3 regions of the Collibacillus ludicampi genome follow, and region 3 is predicted to be linked to each of the others. Evidence: riboswitches for the same ligand, from Rfam matches in the RefSeq annotation. Region 3 holds a riboswitch; each other region holds the start of a gene.
What was found. A riboswitch is a leader RNA that binds a small molecule or an ion and turns the genes downstream of it on or off. The one in region 3 is predicted to bind S-adenosylmethionine.
Positions count from the first base shown of each region.

Region 1: another riboswitch for S-adenosylmethionine. It lies ahead of DNHGIG_RS01920 (2,3-diketo-5-methylthiopentyl-1-phosphate enolase); the one in region 3 lies ahead of DNHGIG_RS00070 (homoserine dehydrogenase).
Region 2: another riboswitch for S-adenosylmethionine. It lies ahead of metH (methionine synthase); the one in region 3 lies ahead of DNHGIG_RS00070 (homoserine dehydrogenase).

Region 1 is NZ_BOQE01000001.1:362,704-370,667, forward strand. It holds gene DNHGIG_RS01890 (LacI family DNA-binding transcriptional regulator) at 1-250, opposite strand, end outside; gene DNHGIG_RS01895 (bifunctional 4-hydroxy-2-oxoglutarate aldolase/2-dehydro-3-deoxy-phosphogluconate aldolase) at 298-954, opposite strand; gene DNHGIG_RS01900 (sugar kinase) at 969-1,925, opposite strand; gene DNHGIG_RS01905 (1,2-dihydroxy-3-keto-5-methylthiopentene dioxygenase) at 2,263-2,790, opposite strand; gene DNHGIG_RS01910 (methylthioribulose 1-phosphate dehydratase) at 2,835-3,524, opposite strand; gene DNHGIG_RS01915 (2-hydroxy-3-keto-5-methylthiopentenyl-1-phosphate phosphatase) at 3,521-4,198, opposite strand; gene DNHGIG_RS01920 (2,3-diketo-5-methylthiopentyl-1-phosphate enolase) at 4,198-5,436, opposite strand; SAM riboswitch class I at 5,799-5,913, opposite strand; gene DNHGIG_RS01925 (pyridoxal phosphate-dependent aminotransferase) at 5,991-7,163, opposite strand; gene rodA (rod shape-determining protein RodA) at 7,778-7,964, opposite strand, start outside.
Region 2 is NZ_BOQE01000001.1:697,673-705,636, reverse strand. It holds gene DNHGIG_RS03640 (MFS transporter) at 1-723, opposite strand, end outside; gene DNHGIG_RS03635 (hypothetical protein) at 894-1,364, opposite strand; gene DNHGIG_RS03630 (NADPH-dependent FMN reductase) at 1,564-2,109, shown strand; SAM riboswitch class I at 2,214-2,316, shown strand; gene metH (methionine synthase) at 2,432-5,845, shown strand; gene DNHGIG_RS03620 (rubrerythrin family protein) at 6,087-6,512, shown strand; gene DNHGIG_RS03615 (DUF3501 family protein) at 6,542-7,138, shown strand; gene DNHGIG_RS03610 (phospholipase C) at 7,410-7,964, shown strand, end outside.
Region 3 is NZ_BOQE01000001.1:5,120-12,503, forward strand. It holds gene DNHGIG_RS00050 (hypothetical protein) at 135-416, opposite strand; gene sdhB (succinate dehydrogenase iron-sulfur subunit) at 771-1,523, opposite strand; gene sdhA (succinate dehydrogenase flavoprotein subunit) at 1,520-3,283, opposite strand; gene DNHGIG_RS00065 (succinate dehydrogenase cytochrome b558 subunit) at 3,302-3,916, opposite strand; gene DNHGIG_RS00070 (homoserine dehydrogenase) at 4,375-5,694, opposite strand; SAM riboswitch class I at 5,808-5,931, opposite strand; gene DNHGIG_RS00075 (aspartate kinase) at 6,024-7,262, opposite strand.

The DNA.
Region 1 (7,964 bases), 360 kb from region 3:
TCCCTCTGCTTATCGCAGTTGAAAAATAGTGCAGAATATTGGCTACTATAACTCCGATCGTATGGGTCTTCTTTACTTTTAGGCTTCTCGCTACAACATTTCGCTGATAGCCTGTTTCTTTGATCGCTTGTTCAATTCTTTGACGAGTTTCAATGCTCATATATTCATAACGTTTATTGAGGTACTGTGATACGGTGCTTTTCGATACTCCTGCCAGTTTTGCTACATCCTCCATCTTGACCCGCGCCATACGCCTCCCCTCCTATTCATCAAACATACATGATATTTCATCCTCTTTCATCTTTGTAATTGTGCCAATGCTTCTTGTGCCTTGCACTTGACTTGATCCGCTGTCCCTTTTGTAAGTGCTCCTCCCATCCCAACAGCCACAGCGCCGGCGGCAAACCAATCATTCATGTCGGCAATGGAAATTCCACCGGTCGGCATAAACGATACCTGGGGAAACGGTTCTCTCAATCCTCTGAGATAACCAGGCCCCAAGACGTTCGCAGGAAACAGTTTCATCAAACGGTGACCTTGTGCCAAGGCAGCCATAATATCTGTAGGAGTGAGCACTCCAGGAATATACGGAACATTTGCATCCTTGGCCGCCATATCGACATCGAACGAGTATCCGGGGCTCACCAAAAAACGTGCACCGGCTGTTATTGCCTCTTGAACCTGTTGCGCGGTTACCACTGTACCAGCACCAACATGACAACCTTTACGTTTTACTAAGTATTGAATGACATCCCCGGCATTCGGGACAGTAAATGTCACCTCTATGCACGTAATACCCGCTTCAATTAAAGCATCCGCTTTTTCAATCGCGTCCTCGGCTGTCTCTGCTCGAAGAACCGCAACCAACGGATGATCAGCGAGAGTAGATCTGAATGATTCAGTTTCTTCATGGTTCTCGGGATTATGATTCCGATTATCTTTCTGATCGCACATCATTCGATTCCCCTTTATCTTGTATTTGTCCGTTGATCCTGCATAAATGATTCGAGTTCATCACGCGTCGGTAACCCATCCATATCACCGGGAGACATCACTGCCAGTGCACCGATCGCATTGGCCCGTGATACAATCTCCGTCAACGATAAGCCATCCAAAATTCCACTGATTATACCTACAGCGAACCCGTCTCCAGCACCAACTGTATCGATCACCCGTTCTACACGATAACCGGGAACCATCTCCTCTTCCTTTTCAGTCCTATAGTAAGCCCCTTCCGAGCCCAATTTCACAACAACAAGCTTCACGCCCTGATCCAAATAGAAAGCCGCAATATCTCGCGGTTGAGTATATCCCGTAAGAATTTCACCTTCCGAAATTCCCGGCAATACAATGTCTGCTTGCATGGCAAACTCGTTAATGACTTGGATCATTTCTTTTTCACTGTTCCATAACTGTGGGCGAAGGTTGGGATCAAATGAAACGGTTCGTTGCATCGACTTCATCAAACATAGAACATTTTTGGAAAAATCCCTCGCCGTAGTTGATAGAGCCGGAGGAATTCCCGTCATATGCAAATGGGAAGCACGAGAAAAATAATCGGGCACAACGTCTTCCGACCCTAGCTTGCTCGCGGCAGACCCTTTCCGAAAATACTCGACTTGAGGATCCCCTGATTCTACTTTGGACTTCAACAGAAAACCTGTGGGGTTGTAAGGATCCATCTGTACATGGGAGGTATCGACACCTTCAGCTTTCAACGTTTCGATGATAAACCTTCCAAACGAATCATTTCCAACCTTACTCACCCATCCGACTTTATATCCTAAACGAGATAAACCTACAGCAACATTTGTTTCGGCTCCCGCTAAACCGCGCGTAAAATGGGTAACCCGATCTAACTCGCCCGTCTGATCCGCAATGAACATCGCCATGGCTTCTCCAAATGTCAGTACATCGAATGACATCCTAAAAACACCTCCATATTGAAAATAATGGGCAAGGAAAAACTCTCACCGAGAAGGCCAAGTATCCAAAGTTCTTTGAATAAACCGATTTAGTTGCATAAAAAAATAAATACTTTTTCGTCTTCTATTTTGAGTTTTATTATAAACCGGTTTATGTAAAAATGTAAACGGTATCGTTCCGTCATCGTGAGGATTGCATTAGATGAGAAGGGCCCTGACGTCAATTTGAGACATAAAAAAGACCTCTCCTAGTTTACCATCGAGAGGTCCGTAATACTTTTTCAGTCGAATCTTTCACCCGAATGGACGCAAGCTTTTTACTCATGCGTCCGCTCGATTAAGCCGTCGCTTCCTCGTAAATCGCTGCCCAGCCTTCCGTAGATTCGAAAATGCGGATACATTTAATTTTTCTGTCATCCATCAACGTAAACCAATGACGTGTACCCGCCGGGACAGAAATCAAATCGCCCGGTTCCAGTTCGACATCAAAGTAGGTGCCATCTTTGCCTTTGATCGCGAAAATCCCGTGACCGTCAACGACAAAACGAACTTCATCTTCTGTGTGATGGTGTTCCGCTTTAAACTTGTCGAGCAACGCGTCCAGGTTGGGAGTGGCATCCGACAGAACAACGATATCCTGGGAACGATATCCCCGTTTCGCGGACAAAGCGGCGATCTCATCTTTGTAGAGATCGATAATCGATTGTTTCTGTTCGTCGGTTAACGCATATTCCTCTTTCAACTCTCCTTGTACGCGCGAGATGTCCCAAGTTTCGTAAACAATCCCCTGCTTCGCCAAGTAGGCAGCCACTTTTTCTTTTCCTTCGATGCGTTCATTCGTTTCATGAATACGAATCGCTGTCATTTGACAAGCCTCCCTATTCCAATTATTTGATATATACTTAATTTTTACAACAAACCAATTGAAACGTTCGCAACCTTAGCAGGTTCGACCGCTTGCAAAGTCCTCACATACCCTAACCATAAGAAGTGATACTGGAACATAAACTCGAACGCTTCTACATGACGCTTCGCGGAAAAAGAATCTTCTCCCCATGCATAAATGCCGTGCTTACGGATCAAAACACCCGGAACTTGCGGATGGATCCGCTTGCCGATCTCTTCCGCAAGACGTGGGATGTCCGCATAGTTCTCAATGATGGGAATCTCGATCGCAGCCCCTTCCTCCCAGATATTCAACCCTTTAATCAGTTCCATATCAGAGAGTACGACCGATTTTTCTTCCGCATAGATCTCGGAAATCAGGTTGTTGTAGACCGTGTGCACATGCAACACAGAACCTGCCCCTGTGAGTTGATAGATTTTTGCATGGATCAAGGTCTCAGCTGACGGTTTTAAACGGGTAGGCTCAATGGGCGAACAATCTTCTTTAACAAAAACGATATCTTCCAATTGCAGATTTTCTTTATCACGGCCGCTTGCAGTAACGCCGAACACGAGCGGGTCATGGCAGAGACTGATAGAAAGATTGCCTGATGTGGCAGGAAGCCAGCCTTTTTGGCTGAAATTGTGCGCAATCTCATTCAATTCCTTAACCACCCGTATGCGATCTTCCTGATAAAAAAGATACTGGCTCATCGCGCAACCTCCTTACATTCTTCTTCCCATTGCTTCAACGTTTCGATCACATCAATAAATGTGTGAAAAGGAGTATGGGGTATAGCGGATTCTCGGCATTTTTCCAACAACAGCGATCGAGCAAACACATGATCAGCCATCTGTGCAGCCTTCCAGTCGGTGATGCTGTCACCGATGACGATCCGTTTCGCATCATTTGCCCCGTATCTGCGGAGGATGGCCGGTTTGCAAAGTCCACATCCCCCATCGCAATGTTCGTCACATCCATACGGCCACAGGATGCGAATCGTTTCCCCTGAAAAATCGGATCCATTGCAAAAGATTCTATTTTCATCCACATACGGCGACAGGATCGGCTTGACGAAAAAATCGATGCCTCCGGAAGTCACCAGAAATAGAATCCCTTCCTGCCGACAATACTGTAACAATTCTTTGAATCCGGAACGAATCTTCGCTGTCTTCTGAGCATATTTGACGATTTGTTCTTTTTCCTCACTGGGAATCTGTGCAAACATTTGTCCGACTCCGCTCTCCACCGAGATTCGCCCCGCCAGTACGTCCTCTTTCAGCATTTCCCACCCAGGACGCCCAAACTTTTCCATAATCGAGATGATCATATCCCGTTCTGTTATCGTGCCGTCAAAATCGCAAAAGATCATCCATTTTTTTCTCATCATGACACCTCTTCCGGACAACCCCACAGCGCGAGTGCCTCTTCCAGCTCACGGCTCTCCGCTGCTGCCTCTTTGAATGGAATTCCTTTACAAGTTGCGTCGATGGCTGCTACAAAAGCACGTCCTCCCGCTGTCGCCCCTTGTGGATGACCATGGATTCCGCCTCCCGCGTTGACCACATGATCCACTCCAAAATCACGATATAACAAGGGTACCATCCCAGGATGAATCCCTGCTGACGGAACCGGAAATGAGGTCTTCAACCCCTCTCGTTTGCCGCGAAGATGTGCAGCGATCTGGAGCGTCTCTTCTCTTTCCATAGCAACCGAACCATAAGGAGACGGATAGAGAACGAAATCAGCGCCCGCGAGCCTCATCAGTTTTCCCAATAGAATAGGTGCAGAGATCCCGTAGCGGTCTGAAGCATAGAAAGCACCAGCCAGTGCGGGATGAGCGACCAGTGGGACTGTGATCTCCGGATCGGCCGCCAAACGATGCAAAACATCATAACCAAACGGTAGCACGTTGATGAGTAGAGCATTGGCACCCGCCCGCACCGCCCGCTTGGCTTTCGTAAAAATCTCAGTGACAGGACCTGTTAAATTAGCCGCATAGAGAACTTTTTTCCCTGTTTCTCGCTCTGCATTCTCAGCCGCGCGCAGACACGCCTCGATCCGTTTCTCAAACGGTGCGTATGTTTCATCAAAGAGAATCTCATCGTCTTTCACCAGATCGACGCCACCGGCCGCTTGCAAGTAAAACTGTTCAGCCATTGTTTTCAAATCATAACCGATACAAGACTTGAAAATCGACATGAGCAAGGGGCGATTGTACACACCGAGCAACTTCCTTATACCATCAATCCCGAATTTGGGACCGGGAAACTGTTTCACAAAGGCTTCAGGAAACGTCACGTCTACGAGACGAATCATCCCGTCCATCGACAATTTGCCGAAGATCGTTGTAAGCAATGCCGGAATGTCAGGTGTCAGGTTGATCATCGGATAAGCAATCGTCAGTCGGGCCTTGATCCGTCCGTTCTCGTCCTTTCCCAATTCTTCAACCGAGACAACATGTCCGAGGTGTTTTTTCATCTCCTCTTTTTTCGTTTCCGGCAGTTCCGTCCATGTACCGACTGTCAATCCATGAGCGATACCCAAAGCTTTCTTATGGAGGTCTCCTCCCTTGCTATGTACAAGGTAGGTTGCCGTCACGAATTGGCTTGTATCTGTATGCATGCCTTCACCTCAAACTTGAAAAATTTCAGTTTGGCGGTCTTATGCTTTGCGTTCGCGCTCCGTGGAGGTCATTTCAGTGGGTATATGCTTTGCGTTCATGCTCCGAGAAGGTCGTTTCTCATGAAATTATAATTATATGTTGCGAAACGGCCTTCAAAGTCGCTATTACGCGCAATGCATATACCCCCATATCGTTCATAAGGTAGCGATGCGACCTCCAAAGTCGCTGTCTCTCGCAAAGCATTACGCCCTCCTAAAGACACAATCCAATCTTGTGGTGGAGCCGTTTGCGGCTTGAATATCAGTCAAGCAGTAAAGAAGCCTCTTCCTGAGAGGAAGAGGCCGACTCACGATATGAGCAGCTCTTATCTCTCAGAATCCTGTGATTCTGCAGGAGTTAGCACCGTGCATAAGCAGTCGCTCATGTCGGTTGCCGGGCTTCATCGGGCCAGTCCCTCAGCCTTCTCTTGATAAGAGGCAAATTTGATTATTTTCATAAAGTTACTCAAAATATACTACGAAAAGTCACCAGCGTCAATACACTCAACCCAACCTCAAGCAAAAAGTTTCAATCGGTCCAGACGATCGACCGCTTCCTGCAAACGCCCTTCCGGTGCCAAAAGTCCGACACGCACATATCCTTCCCCATGCGGCCCGAAGCCGATCCCGGGAGCGACCACTAGGTGCGCTTGTTCCAACAAATAGTCAGCGAACTTCGCTGATGACCATCCTTCAGGAACGGGCAACCACGTGAAAAATGATCCTTTCGGTGCCTGGCAATCCCATCCGATTTCTCGCAATCCTTGAATCCATGTGTCTCGGCGGCGTTGGTAAATGGCGACCAATTCCCTGACACAGTCTTGCGGTCCCTCCAAGGCGGCGATCGCGGCACGCTGAATCGCAGCGAAAAGGCTCACATAGTAGTGATCCTGAATCAAATTGATCAGACGAATCACTTCTTGGTTTCCGAGCGCAAAACCTACACGCCATCCCGCCATATTGTAAGTTTTGGACAGGGTATAAAACTCCACCCCTACATCTTTGGCACCCGGCACCTGCAGAAAAGATACAGGCTTGAGGCCGTCAAAACCGATGGCCCCATAAGCGAAATCGTGCGCCACAATGATCTCATGCTGTTCTGCGAACGCAACCGTCTCTTTAAAAAAAGATAAAGAGGCGACCGCAGCCGTCGGATTAGCTGGGTAATTTAAAAACATCAACTTGGCCCTTCGCAAATCTTCAGTACGCAAGCGGCTGTAATCGGGCAGAAACTCATTTTCCTCAAGAAGAGGCATCATTACCATATCTGCGCCGGAAAGGGCCACGCCCGACCAATAATCGGGATACCCGGGATCGGGAACCAAACAAGCGTCCCCCCGATTTAAAAGACACTGGCTGATCTCTACGAGGCCTGTTTTGCCGCCAAAGAGGATCGCCACTTCCGTCTCCGGATCCAGATCGACATCATATTCTCTCTTATACCATCCAGCGATCGCCTCTTTCAATTCAGGCAATCCAGAGAATGGTGAGTAACGGTGAGTTGAAGGGTCGAGCACCGCTTCCCGCATCGCTTCCACAATATGAGGCGGCGTCGGCAAATCCGGGTTTCCCTGGCCTAGATTGATCACCTCATGTCCATTAGCTATATAGGAACCTGCCCGGCTCACGAGCGAGGAGAAAAACTGGACAGGTAATCGATGAATCCTTTCAGCCGGTTGTATCCTCATGATCAGTCACACCTTTCAAATAGCGAAGACATCTTCTGAAGAAACATCTTAATGCGATTTTTCGAAAATGACAAGACAGATACGGAATTCGTGATTTTTGACAAAAAAAAGAATCTCCCAAGATAAAAAGGAGATTCCTGAGATTTCCCTATCGTACGCCAACGGCGCCAACAGAGAATGAAAAGTTTTTTGTGCGAGAAGAGAGGATTAAGTCTGCCACAAGCAATGGAGTGACTTTTGGGTGGATAATATCGCTTTGCAGCAAAGAGGTGAGTTGAAGGTCGTTCCGCTTCCTTTAAACAGTTAAGAGGGCATATGCTTGGCGTGAAACAGCGACTTTGGAGGTCGTCTCGCTTCCTTTCGGATGTAAAAGGGTATATGCATTGCGCGTAATAGCGACTTTGAAGGTCGTCTCGCAACATTCGTGTTTATTATTCCATGCGAGACGACCTTCACGGAGCATAAGCGCAATGCATATACCCGCTGAAACGACCTCCACGGAGCATGAACGCCAAGCATATGCCCGAAATGACGACCTTCTTCGAACCCAAGCGCAAAGCGATATATCCACCCAAGCACTCATTTTCAAAGTAATTCCAAAAAACATATACGTGTTAGAAGACAAGTTTTCGCCGCCGAATCGCGATCGACAGGACGATACCGACCACAACAAAGTTCGTCAATAACGATGTGCCACCATATGATACAAACGGCAGTGTGATACCTGCAACAGGCATGAGCGATAAGTTCATGCCTATATTTTCGTAAATCTGAAACGTAAACATCCCGACGGCACCGGCG
Region 2 (7,964 bases), 690 kb from region 3:
TTCCGCTCGGAGGTTATAATGGCTTGTGAGAATGTCTGGCAGAAACACAAGAAAGTTATAGAACGTGTAATATTGGACGAATCCGAGAAGAATTACCGGTAAACCTGTTTTGTGCGTGAGGATCGAATAGAAATCCCGGATCTGAAAACGATCGTCGGTTGCGCTGTCCGGCTTCGTTTCCGGCAGCAAACTCGCATTCGCAACAAGCATGAGCAACCCAGTGGCCGTCAAGACGAGAAAAACCCCGTGATACCCGGTTTTGCCGCCGACAAACCCGCCGATGACAGGGCCGAGGACAGGTCCCAAAGCCATTAGCATTTGAAAGGTTCCCATCGCCCGTCCGCGTGATTTTCCCGTGAACAGATCGCTGATGACTGTTGTGGCGACGATCGTGCCCGTCGCAATCCCGATCGCCTGAATCATGCGGAACAAAAGCAATTGGGTGATCGAATGGGAATAAGCGCATCCGAACGATGCGGCGACATATAATGCGATACCGGGAAGCAGTACGGTTCGTCTTCCTTTCGTATCTGTCAACGGTCCGTAGATCATCTGCATGAGTGCTAAAAAGATTGTGAAAATGGAGATGCTCAAATTCACAAGAAACTGGGACGTACGAAAATCGCTTTGTATCTCCGGAAGAATCGGAGCATAGATCGTTTGTGTAAACGGTCCGAGGAAAGCGGCGAATGATACGAGATAAACGATGAGTTGCCGATTCATGCGATCACCCTTTCTCCAAGAGGCAAATTTTTATATACGAGCATGGCTAGTAATGTCCCTTTACGATGATACATGTCGTACTCTTAAGTGTCATCTTGTTGCGGGAAGCATAGGAAGATAACAACAAAAATGGCCACCTTGAGGTGGCTTTTTAAACAACTTCTAACTGCTCATTTTTTCTTCTTTTTCTCTTGTGCTTGCTCTTTGCCTTTTTCTTTCTCGGTACCTTTTTTCTTCTCTTTCTTTTCGGGTGCGGGAGCGAAGACTTTTCCGATATAGTTGCCTGCCAATTCTACCCGGTACTTTCGATTGGGCTCAATTTTTTGGTACTCTTTTTTATCAAGGGTGAACGTCATCGTATGCATCATACTCCGATTGATACCCTTGATCGTCTGTGAAATCATCAATCGTGCCACGACCTGGTAGGTCTTGACTTTCAAGAAACGGAAAGGTCCTTCCTCACGTACGGGCTGTCGTACGATTTTCTTCCCGAGTACGAAGATCTCCTTCGTTTCTTTGTACGTGTTATACTGTACGTCGAACTGCTCTTTCTGCTTTTGGAACCGGCGAAACGCATATATATATAAACCGATGAGCAGTGCGATTGGAATGAGAATCCAAATCCATGTTGAAATCGTCATATCCTAGCCCCCTGTCTTTCTATGTAAGATTATAAGTGAATTGGGTCACAAGTTCTAGTGCCAATCCCTTTTCTTACTACATGAAATAAAAATTTTCCTGAATGGATCGTGCTATTCTGTGGACGAAAAGTTAGAATATGTATCATAGAGGGAAAAGATTTAAAAAATTGATAACTTGACGAAGAGTGAGGTGCCAAATGTGAAGGTCGTTGTTATGAACGGAAGCGCCAGGGTAGGCGCCAACACAAAAACGGTAGCCGAATACATTCGGACGGAACTCGCGAACCACGGGGTAACGGTCGATCTCTTTGATGTTCGTGAACATATGTTGCCGATCTTTCAAGGAGATGAAGCACAAAGCAACGATCCCCATGTACAGTATTTACACAAAATTGCCCTCGAAGCAGACGCATTTATCATCTGCACACCCGAGTATCATAATGGGATGTCGGGCGCTTTAAAAAATGCGTTGGATTTCTTGAGCAACACTCATTTCCGTGATAAACCGGTAGGTATCGTGGCCGTTGCCGGTGGCGGCAAAGGCGGTATCAATGCCCTCAATAATATGCGCATCGTGCTGCGGGGACTCTATGCGCTCGTCATGCCCGGACAAGTGGTTGTCGATAAAGCGTATGTGGAGAACGGCCAGATCACGAATTCCTTGCTGAAACAGAATCTCTCGGCTCTCGTCGATCAAATCGTACAAATAGGTAAAGCTTTGCGAGGAAATCGGTCGACCTTCTGACTGAGGAAACGGTGAATTTCCCAAAAGCGGAAATTCACCGTTTTCTCTTGACAAGATTCGCGCTGGCAGTCAAACTAGAGTACAATGATATGAATAGTAGAACACTTCTATCCAGAGTGGTGGAGGGAACTGGCCCTGTGAAACCACAGCAACCGGTGTTTTCATACGGTGCTAATTCCAGCAGAATGCGTTTCTGGAAGATAGGAGAGTTGTCGCTTTTGACAGTTGAGCCCTCTCCTTGATCAGGTGAGGGTTTTCTTATACAGGGAAGTGGCAAGAAAGGGAGAGGCATGTGCGCGAACCTACACGAATCGAGAAACAGATGGAAAAGAAAATCCTCGTCTTGGACGGGGCTATGGGAACGATGATACAACGAGAAGCGCTGTCTTCAGAAGATTTTGGCGGCGAGCAGTATGAAGGTTGCAATGAAATGTTGAACCTGACCCGTCCGGATGTGATCCGCAAAATCCATGAGGCATATCTGGAGGCGGGAGCCGATATCATTGAAACGAACACGTTCGGAGCGACGAGCGTCGTTTTGGCGGAGTACGATTTGCAATCGCGTGCTGAGGAAATCAATCGGGCAGCGGCGAAATTGGCTGTCGAAGCGGCCCGAAAATGGTCCACTCCCGAGTGGCCGCGCTTTGTGGCGGGATCCATGGGCCCGACAACGAAAACATTGTCAGTTACCGGCGGGATCACGTTCGATCAATTGGTTGAAAGTTATTATGAACAGGCGCGTGCCTTGATTCAGGGCGGAGTCGATGTCTTGTTGCTGGAGACTTCTCAGGATATGTTGAACGTGAAAGCGGGGACGATCGGAATCCGGCGAGCTTTTCAAGAGTTGGATCGTGAACTCCCGATCATGATTTCAGGAACGATCGAACCGATGGGTACCACACTGGCGGGCCAAAATATCGAAGCTTTTTACATTTCGATCGAACATCTGCACCCTCTGTCCGTAGGTTTGAACTGCGCGACGGGTCCGGAATTCATGCGCGATCACCTGCGCACATTGTCGGATCTCGCCCGATGCGGTGTCAGTTGTTATCCGAATGCGGGTTTGCCGGATGAGGATGGGCATTATCATGAAACACCCGCCGCGTTGGCCAAAAAAATGGCCGGCTTTGCCGAACAGGGATGGATCAATATTGCGGGAGGTTGCTGCGGGACAACTCCGGAACACATTCGTGCCCTTGCAGAGGCGATGAAAGAGTATACCCCTCGAAAGAAAGCGGGGAACCATCCTCCCGCCGTTTCGGGGATTGAACCGGTATACGTGGAGGCGGATAACCGCCCGGTCCTCGTAGGAGAGCGCACGAATGTCATTGGTTCCAAAAAGTTTCGCGAACTGATTGCAGCGGGCAAATATGAAGAGGCATCGGAAATCGCGCGGACGCAGGTGAAGCGGGGAGCGCACGTGATCGATATCTGCCTGGCCGACCCTGATCGTGATGAATTGGCCGATATGGAGAAATTTCTGCAGTTCGTCGTCAAAAAAGTGAAAGTGCCTCTCATGCTCGACTCGACAGATGCGAAAGTCATCGAGACAGCTCTCAAGTATTCCCAGGGAAAAGCGATCATCAACTCCATTAACCTGGAGGACGGCGAAAAGCGGTTTGCCGAAATCATTCCCCTGATTCACCAGTTTGGTGCGGCAGTTGTCGTCGGTACGATCGATGAAGCGGGCATGGCGACCACGAAAGAGCGGAAATTGGAGATTGCCAAACGTTCCTATGATTTGCTTACAAAAAAATACGGTTTGCAGCCGCAAGACATCATCTTCGATCCACTCGTCTTTCCGGTGGGGACTGGAGATGAAGCGTACATCGGTTCGGCGGCGGAAACGGTGGAAGGCATTCGTCTGATCAAAGAGGCGATGCCCGAATGCCAGACGATTCTCGGCATTAGCAACGTCTCCTTTGGACTTCCTCCCGCGGGCCGTGAAGTGTTGAATGCCGTTTTTCTCTATCACTGTACGCGTGCCGGATTGGATTACGCGATTGTGAATACGGAGAAATTGGAGCGCTACGCTTCCGTTCCGGAAGAGGAGAGACGCTTGGCGGAGGATCTGTTGTTCCGTACAAGCCCCGAAACGCTCGCCACGTTTACGGCGTTTTACCGGGAAAAGAAAGTCAGCCAAAAAGCGGCAGATAACTCGTTGCTGTCTTTGGAAGAAAGGCTTGCGCGCTATGTGATCGAAGGGGCGAAAGACGGGTTGATTGATGATTTACAGGAGGCGTTGAAGAAATATTCGCCGTTGGAAATCATCAACGGTCCATTGATGGCGGGCATGGAAGAAGTGGGACGCTTGTTTAATGACAATGAACTGATCGTCGCTGAGGTGTTGCAGAGTGCGGAAGTGATGAAAGCGTCCGTTGCTTTTCTTGAGCCGTATATGGAACGCACGGAAACGGCGGTGAAAGGAAAGATCCTTCTGGCGACGGTCAAAGGGGATGTCCACGATATCGGGAAAAACCTCGTGGAGATCATTCTGTCTAACAATGGTTATCAGGTGGTCAACCTGGGGATCAAAGTGCCGCCGGAACAACTGATTCGCGCGTATCATGAAGAGAAGCCGGATGCGATCGGGTTATCAGGCTTGCTTGTCAAATCGGCGCAGCAAATGGTTGTCACCGCACAAGATTTGCGCGCTGCCGGGATCGATGTGCCTTTATTCGTCGGCGGTGCGGCTCTCACACGCAAGTTCACGATGACGAGAATCGCGCCTGAGTATGACGGAATCGTCCTCTACGCAAAAGATGCGATGGAAGGATTGGAACTGGCGAACCGGCTGAGTGATCCGGAACAGAAAGAACTTTTGGTTCAAGAGATCAGGAAAAGTATGAACGCCCATCTGGCGGATGCGGACAAAGACAAAGGAGCGGGACATACCGCTGCACTGCCTCAAACGTCGGATGTGCGCAGGGATGCCCCTGTATTTCAGCCACCTGATTTTGAACGCCATATCTTGCGGGATTATCCTTTGCGCTATCTGAAGCCGTATGTGAATATGCGCATGCTCTTGGGCAAGCATCTCGGGCTGCGCGGAAACGTGGATCAGCTTCTGGCAGAAGGAGATGAAAAGGCGCTTGAACTGAAGGAAATCGTCGATCAGTTATACACGGAAGCGGAGACGAACGGAATCATCCGCGCACACGGAATGTACCGCTATTTTCCGGCCCAGTCTTCGGGAAATGATGTTTTGATCTATGATCCGAATGATCACTCGCGCGTGATTGAACGTTTTTCCTTCCCAAGACAAAAGAAAAGCCCCTACTTGTGTCTGGCAGACTTCCTGCAGCCGGTGGAAAGTTGCGTCATGGATTATGTGGCGTTCCTCGTTGTTACCGCGGGTCATGGTATTCGTGAACTGGCTACCCAGTGGAAAGACCAGGGAGATTACTTGCGCTCACACGTTCTGCAAGCGTTGGCACTCGAGCTGGCGGAGGCGTTCGCCGAACGGATCCATCAGATCATTCGTGATGCATGGGGATTCCCCGATCCGCCGGAGATGACCATGTTGGAACGATTTGGGGCGAGGTATCAAGGGATCCGCGTCTCGTTCGGTTATCCTGCATGTCCGAATCTTGACGATCAACGTCAACTTTTCCGGTTGATGCACCCGGAAGACATCGGTGTCCAATTAACGGATGAATGTATGATGGATCCGGAAGCGTCCGTTTCCGCGTTGGTGTTCTCCCATCCGGAAGCACGATACTTCAATGTGGAGTAGAAGAGGGGACTGATGGAAGTATCCCAGTCTGCTTTGACATATTGTTAATAGGTTGAGACCTTCCTGTCATGGGGAAGGTCTTTTTTGTTCCTTGCCTTATGAGAGTGCTAAACACCTCAAAGATGTATTAGGACAGCAAAATCATCAACAAATGTAAGCTCGCTTACATTCCGGGAACTAATTTAGAGTTATTATCAGTTTAGAATAATTCTATAAAAGATGATGAATGGAGGAAATCAACATGACAAATTTAGTGGGCACGAAAACAGCGGAAAACTTGAAGGTCGCATTTGCGGGTGAATCACAGGCCAATCGTCGTTACTTGTATTTTGCCGAAAAGGCAGACGCGGAAGGCTTGTCGGACGTTGCGGAACTCTTCCGTGCGATCTCGAAGGGGGAAACGAAACACGCATTCGGCCATTTTGACCATCTTTGCGAAGGTGGAGTGGGCGACCCGGCGACAGGTCTGCAGGTGAGAAACACGAGGGAAATGCTCGAATCGGCCATTGCCGGCGAAAAATACGAATATACGGAAATGTATCCGGGATTTGCTGCCACCGCACGCGAAGAAGGATTCCCGGAAATCGGGGAATGGATGGAAGTCATGGCCAAAGCGGAACGCGTACATGCACAAAGATTTCAAAAAATGCTTGATTCTCTCGAATAATTCAAGACATACCTATGGAGGTTTAGTGAATGGAACTTCTAACATTGCAGGATGTCGTTCCTTTGTCCACGTACCGTAAAAACCGCGATCCGTACGTGAAAAAAATGATCGCTTATAAAGCGAAACGCAGGGTCTCCTTGGCCGAACATGTTTCGCTTCTCTTTGAAAATCGCCAAACCGTTCTTTTTCAGGTCTTAGAGCTTGTTCATTCCGAAGATCTGACCGATCAAAGGGAAATTGCTGAGTATCTCGATATATACAATCCGATGATTCCGGGCGAACAGGAACTCTCCGCCACCCTGTTTATCGAAGCGGACAATCAGGCTCTTTTGGAAAGGTTATTAACCGATTTGCGGGGGATTGAACATCACCTCTATCTTGTAACCGGCGATAAGCAGATACAGGGAGTCTTCGAAGAAGAACATACGGGTGATGTGACATCGAGCGTGCATTATCTTAAATTCCCATTAGATGAGCAGGCAAGAAACTATCTTTGCAGCACTCCGGCTGATCAAGCCAATGTAAGAGTCGTGCTCACACACCCCAAACTCTCGGCGGAGCTTGCGCTTCCACCGGAAATCATTGCGTCTCTCCGTGAAGATTTGCGCGATTCATACCAACACTGATCTTTGCGGCGGGAGGCGTTATGCGGTCTCCGCTGGATCTATGATCAGAGAGTGGAACGGAGAACCAAATATCGATCGTGACCGATAGAAAGCGAAAAGGGTGCATCAGTCCTTGTTCTCGCCAAAGGGTGAGGGCAAGGGCTTTCTTGTTATACAACAAAACTCTACACGACTTTAATATGTTGTTAAAAATCATCGATTATGATGGAAAAGGAAGAGGGGTTAGTAATGAGGGAACCCTGAGAACGAGTGAGCGAGGAGTTGAGAAAAGGTGAAAGCGAAGAAAACGGCCATTGGTCTTGCCAGCGGTATTGTAGCGTTAAGTTCTGTTTTTGCTGTACCTGTATCAACACATGCTTCCGAGAAATTCGATCATCAGGATTCTGTCGATGCAAATGAAAAACATTCCGCTCCTACAACAACGCCCATTAAACACCTCGTTGTCCTTTTCGACGAGAATGTTTCTTTTGACCATTACTTCGGTACATATCCCCATGCTGCAAATCCTCCGGGCGAGCCGAAATTCACAGCGAAAAAGGATACTCCACGCATCAATGGATTGACAGAAGAGCTTTTGACAAAGAACCCGAATCAATATAATCCCAAACGTCTCGATCGCTCCCAAGCGATGACCGATGATATGGATCATGAATATACGGATGAACAAAAAGCATTTGACGGCGGTAAAATGGATAAATTCGTTGAATATACATCGGGTGGAAAAGACAAGTCGCTGGTCATGGATTATTACGACGGCAACACAGTAACCGCCCTGTGGAATTATGCGCAACATTACGCCATGAGCGATAACTCCTTTGGCACATCG
Region 3 (7,384 bases):
CAGGATTCACTTATTAACGGCTCCCGAAGAATCAATGATCATGACTCCCTTTTTCATACTGTAAAAAAACAAAGTTTTAGCCCTGATAAAGGCTGCCGACTTTATCGACAGCCTGAGGAGCTCCGTTCGAATACCTATTTTTTACTTTTCCCCCTTATAATTGAGACTGCTTTATGTGCTAAATAGGCTACAAGAGCATATAACGTTCCCCATAACAGCCATGCTCCCAGATTTGCTATGAATGTATTCCAATCGGATGTGATATAGAGCAGGGGAAGCACAAAGGATACCACAAGTGCAATGAGCTTTTTTTTTCGCATCATGGCGAACCATGCGCCGAGCAGAACCGATATCAAGGGACAGAAAACTAATGTAAGGATAAACGGGTTCACATAGTCAAACACTAGGTAAATCATCGTGTACACCTCTTTCTACTCTGCGTTTCAACAGTTTGTTCTCTTGCCATCCTATTACGTATCGGATGGAGACAGTACAAAAAATCTGACCATCACTTTGTGTGATTGATAGGACAAGGGAATAACCGCTTCTTCTTTTCCTGTTTTCAGGTTATAAAGATGCACGCCCAACGATTTCTCTGACGTATACATAAATACTATCCGGATAGTATTTTATTATATAATATCCTAGAATTATCAACAAATTCTTGCGATGAATTTAGGAACGTTTTCTGCAAGTAAAATTCCTACAAATCGCAAGATAAGATAAAAAATCCTCCCTCAATCGAGGGAGGATCTATCGAGTTCAACTGGTTACCGATTCAACCAACTCTTAATCGCATATACGGTGGTCGCTCTGTTCATGGCTGCGATCGAAGTTGTCAGAGGAATACCTTTCGGACAAACCTGTACACAGTTTTGTGAGTTACCACACTCATGGATGCCGCCTTCACCCATCAACGCTTCCAAACGCTCATCCGCATGCATGGCACCCGTCGGATGAGTATTAAACAGACGAACCTGTGAAATCGCGAAAGGACCGATAAAGTTTGTACGTTCGTTCACATTCGGACATGCTTCCACACAACAACCGCAAGTAAAACACTTCGACAGTTCATATGCCCATTGACGATCTTTTTCAGGCATGCGAGGACCGGGCCCCAAATTGTGGGTTCCATCGATCGGTACCCATGCCTTCACTTTTTTCAGTGCTTGGAACATACGGCTCCGGTCTACTACGAGGTCACGAACAACAGGGAACGTACGTGCAGGTTTGAGACGGATCGGCTGTTCCAATTGATCAATCAATGCCGTACAAGCTTGTCGCGGTTTTCCATTGATCACCATCATACAAGCTCCGCAAACTTCCTCAAGGCAGTTACATTCCCAAGCAACAGGAGCCACGGGTTTGCCCGACGCGTCAACCGGGTTCCGTTGGATCTCCATAAGCGCCGCGATCACATTCATGCCCGGACGATAAGGAATCTTGAATTCTACCGTATACGGACTCGTATCGTTCCGATCTTGCCGTTCTATGATTAAGTGGACCATGCGCTTTTCACTCATTTTTTCATCGTCTCCTCCTTGTCCACGCTATAGTTACGTTCACGCGGCTTGATCAAAGAGACATCCACGTCTTTGTAATCAAACTTCGGACCGTTCGGCGTCCATGTTGCCATCGTGTGTTTCAACCAGTTCGCGTCGTCGCGTTTCGGGAATTCCGGTTTGTAATGCGCTCCCCGAGATTCGTTTCTGTTGAGTGCTCCCAGTGTAATCACGCGGGCCAATTCAAGCATATTCCACAGTTGTCGTGTAAATGGAGCCATTTGGTTTTCCCAACGCGATTTGTCGGCGATACCGATATTCTTATAACGTTCCATTAACTCAAGAATTTTCTCATCGGTTTTCTTGAGCTTATCGTTATAACGAACCACCGTAACGTTATTGGTCATCCATTCCCCAAGTTCACGATGAAGCTGATAGGGGTTCTCTTTACCTTCCATTTTGAGAATCGATTCATATTTTTGTTCTTGTTTTTTGCGTTCTGTCTCAAAGAAACTTTGAGCAACATCGCCAGATGCTTTCTTCAGACCACGGATATATTTCACAGCGTTTGGTCCTGCAACCATTCCCCCGTAAACGGAAGACAACAAGGAATTTGCTCCCAGGCGGTTCGCTCCGTGTTGAGAGAAATCACATTCCCCTGCTGCGAACAATCCAGGTATGCTGGTCCGTTGATCATAATCGACCCAAAGACCGCCCATAGAGTAGTGAACAGCCGGGAAGATTCTCATCGGTACTTTCCTTGGGTCGTCCCCGACAAACTTCTCATAAATTTCGAGGATCCCGCCAAGTTTAACATTAAGGACTTCCGCAGGGATATGTGAAACGTCAAGGTAAACCATGTTTTCGCCGTTAATACCGAGCCCAAGATCCACGCATACGTGGAAAATTTCACGTGTCGCGATATCACGCGGGACAAGGTTTCCGTATTTCGGGTATTTTTCTTCAAGGAAGTACCAAGGTTTACCATCTTTGTAAGTCCATACGCGGCCCCCTTCCCCGCGAGCTGACTCGGACATCAAGCGCAATTTGTCGTCCCCGGGGATCGCGGTTGGGTGAATCTGGATAAATTCACCGTTCGCGTAGATGGCACCTTGCTGATATACGGCGGATGCGGCCGTACCCGTATTGATGATCGAGTTGGTAGAACGTCCAAAGATAAGGCCGGGTCCTCCAGTTGCCAGGATCACCGCGTCGCCCACAAAGCTGTGAATCTCCATCGAGCGAAGATCCTGGGCAACGATTCCGCGACATACGCCCTCATCGTCCAACACGGCGGAAAGGAATTCCCAACCCTCATATTTTTGTACAAGGCCTTCCGCTTCGAAACGGCGTACTTGTTCGTCCAGCGCGTATAACAATTGCTGCCCGGTGGTTGCGCCAGCAAACGCGGTCCGGTGGTGTAACGTTCCCCCGAAACGTCTGAAATCCAAAAGACCTTCCGGTGTACGGTTGAACATAACGCCCATACGGTCAAACATATGAATAATACCAGGAGCGGCCTCACACATCGCTAATACCGGAGGTTGGTCGGCAAGGAAATCACCGCCATAGACAGTATCATCGAAATGGATCCACGGGGAATCCCCTTCGCCCTTCGTATTGACTGCGCCGTTAATTCCACCTTGCGCACAAGCGGAGTGGGATCGCTTCACAGGTACGAGCGAAAATAAATCGACCGGCACACCAGCTTCGCAGACTTTGATCGTAGCCATCAGGCCTGCGAGCCCGCCGCCTACAACAATAACCTTTTGCTTGCTCATCTGTTACTCTCCCTTCCCTTACACCTGATGAGTAAACGCGAAGAGTGCGTTCACGCCTACAACTGACAAAACAACAAACACAAGGCCCATCACATAAGCGAATGTTCTCTGTGCGCGCGGACCGACCGTGATACCCCAGTGTACACAGAATGACCATAATCCGTTTGCAAAGTGAAACACCGCTGCGATGATTCCGATGAGCATAAACCAAAATGCGATCGGATTCGCAACTGTGTTTGCTACCATGTTGAAGCTTGGTTCATTTCCGCTGAAACGCGTATTCCACAAATGCCAAACAATGTATACGAACGTGATTACTCCAGTAACGCGTTGAAGAACAAACATCCAATTTCGGAACCAACCGTACTGGGAAGCATTATAACCTGATGTAAATGCGACATACATTCCATAAACCCCATGATACAGTAAAGGCAAGAAGATAAAAACATACTCAATAAACACGCGAAACGGAATGTTGTAGAGGAATGCGACTGCGTTATCGTAAGATTGCGCACCTCTCATCGCGGTAGAGTTCGTAAATAAATGCTCGATCAGAAATAGTCCAACAGGTATGACACCTAAGAGTGTGTGCAAGCGACGAAACCAAAACTCTCTTGTAGCTTGCTGTGACATATTAACGATCCTCCTTCCAGAATAAACCTTATACGTTTTGCATTCCCAAGTACGTGACGATTGTCACAAACTTGATCCTAGTACAAATACGATTCCGATCCATGCGCCTCCTTCTTAGTATCCTTCCGGGATTATGTAAGCATGCAAACGGATTCGAAAATCTTTCATGATTGCATACATACATTTTTTGTAACCGCTTTAACACAGTTACTGAAATATTTGCCCGGTACCTTATGACAATCTATAGCAATTGTAATCATTGAATTGAATATGTGTCAAGAAAATGAACGTTAGAGCTGTATTGAAACAGAGAGGATTTTGCAAAGAGAGATTCTCTTAAAAATCCTTGAAGATTTTATGTCGTAACGATATTTAACCAGGCTGCAGCCATTCCCTTGCAAAATCCTCAATCATGAAATGCGCTTGTCTTATGTGACAATCATGATACTTTTTTATCGTTACCCCGCCACATAAGCGATCTCTTTTTCCTGTACCTCACTCTCTTCCACAAAAATGAGAAGCGGTTTGCAATCCAGCCCTACATATTCCAAATCGGCTACGAACGAACGAATCACGTTTCTCTCCATTCCTCCAATTAAATAAGTTACATATGTTTGGTCATTCAAGCGACGCACATGTTTTTCCACGGTGAATCCACCCAATCCATGGACAACTTGTTCGATCCGTTTCGACAACTCATTGCTTCGTTCATCACGTACTGCTATACGTAAATAACATGTCTGCACACGCTGTTCTTCCGAGTCGATTTGTACGTTATCTTTGTGAAAAGCGGGTATCCGCCAACCCGCGCCGCCGCTGCACAAACATATCAAATCTTCCATGACCGCACTGGCGGTTGGCAGTTCCCCGGCACCCTTCCCAATAAACGTGAGCTCACCGACAACATCACTCGATATGGTCACCGCATTGAGGACATCATTCACTTGGGCGAGCGGGTGTGAAACGGGCAAAAGACGCGGTCCCACGGATGCGGAAAAGAGCCCTTCCGTATAAGCGGCGCTTCCAATTAATTTAATCACATATCCCCATGCATGCGCCATTTCAATGTCAATCGGTTCGATCTGCTGAATGCCTTCCGTCTCGATCGCAGTGGGGGGAATATGAATGTCGAACGCGAGATTGCTTAAAATTGCAAGCTTATACATCGTGTCGAATCCGAGAACATCATTCATCGGATCTGCTTCCGCATAGCCTAGCGCTTGCGCTTCCTTCAACACATCGGCATAAGGACGGCCTGTGCGAGCCATTTCCGATAAAATAAAATTGCAAGTTCCATTTAAAATCCCGGCGATCGACTGCACACGATTCACATGAAGATAGGACTGAAGGATCCGAATGACCGGAATGCCACCGCCCACGCTCGCTTCAAACCATAATTGCACCCCGTTCTTTTCAGCCAGCTCCAGTAATTCTGCCCCGTGTTTCGCCAACAATTCTTTGTTCGCGGTGACCACATGGCGACCGGTTTGTAAAGCCTTGCGGATGATCGAATAAGCCGGCTCGATTCCTCCCATCACCTCAATAATCACGGAAATTTCTGAATCCGAAAGCAAGTCTTCAGGGGATGTTGTGAGAAGACTCGGGTCGACAGATACCCCTCGTTTCTTTTTCAGATCACGAACCAGGATCCGCCTGATTTCTATGTGTTTTCCTGTCCGCTTCTCGATTTGATCCTGGTGCGTTTGTAAGGTTTTAACCACACCTGTGCCGACAGTACCCAGTCCAAGCAGTCCAATTTTTACATTTTTTTGTTTCATATGCTCCCCTCACTTTTGTATGTAAGATATCCTTTCATACTCACGGTAAAGATGTGAAATAAAAAACCCCTCTTCAGATAAGAAGAGGGGAGAGTGTATACTCCGAGTGCCTCCTCTTATCTCTCAGAATCCAATGGATCCTGCAGGATTTAGCACCTCTCCGTCTGTGCCTCGATCGGACAGAACGGTGGTTGCCGGGCTTCATTGGGCCAGTCCCTCCACCACTCTCGATAAGAGTGCGAATCGTACATTCGCTAAAGATATTCAATTATTTATCATGATTTTACCATCCACCAAAGAATTGTCAAGTCATCTTTCTTTTTCCATAATTATTTTGCAACCGTTACGGTATCCAATGCATCCAAACCAAAGGATGTATGCAGGGCTTTCACAGCATCGTGTACCTGTGAAGCATCGATTACACATGAAACTTTGATTTCCGATGTGGAAACCATTTTTATTCCAATACCCGCTTCTGTTAAAGCGTCAAACATCTGTGCGGCAACACCCGGATTTGAGATCATTCCCGCCCCGACGATCGAGACTTTTGCCAATCCCTCTTCACAGACGATTTCCGATGCATTCAATTCCTCTTTTACACCGTTTAATACATCACAAGCTTTATCTAAATCGTCGACCGAGACGGTAAACGAAATGTCGCTCACCTCATTGTGTACGATGCTTTGAACGATAATATCAACATTGATGTTTTCAGCAGCCAACTTTTTGAACACGAGCTGCAGACTGTTTTTTCGATGCGGAACCCCAACGAGCGCAACCTTCGCAACATTCAAATCATGGGCGATCCCCCGTACGATCATACCTTGTTCCATTTCAGCTTCCTCCTTAACAAGCGTGCCTGGATTCTTTGTAAAACTGGAGCGTACCCGCAAAGGAATGTTATATTGTTTCGCACATTCAACGGCGCGCGGGTGTAGAACGACCGCACCCAAATTTGCCAATTCCAACATTTCATCATAAGAAATCTCGTTGATCTTCCTCGCATGGGGAACGACGCGCGGGTCTGTCGTATATACACCTTCCACATCCGTGTAAATCTCGCAAACATCCGCTTGAATGGCTGCGGCGAGAGCCACAGCCGTCGTATCGGAACCGCCTCGCCCTAATGTTGCGATTTCACCGTCATCCGTGACGCCTTGAAATCCGGCGACAACGACCACTTTTCCATCTTTCAACTCCCGATGGATGCGATCCGGTTGGATATCCAAGATCCGTGCCTTTCCGTGAACCGCTTCTGTCCGTATCCCCGCTTGCCCTCCGGTCAACGAAATGCTGTCGATGCCGATTTCTTGCAAAGCCATCGAGAGCAGTGCCACAGAAACTTGTTCACCCGTGGTCACAAGCATATCCATTTCTCTCGCGGACGGTTTATTCGTGATTTGGCCTGCCATTTCAATCAATTCATCGGTCGTATCTCCCATTGCAGAAACGACGACGACGACAGAATTCCCTTCTGTTACCGTGTCCTTGATGCGTCCCGCCACTCTCTTGATATGGTCAGTTGTGCGAACGGAACTTCCTCCGTATTTCTGCACGATCAATGCCATGATTTTCCACCTCAATTTGTGTCAACTTATCCTTAATATTTCCGTTAAATGAAAAACAGCAATAGAAGGAATACCCTTTTATTGCTGTCTAATGTCCGTTTTCAGCAGCAAAGCGTACCTCC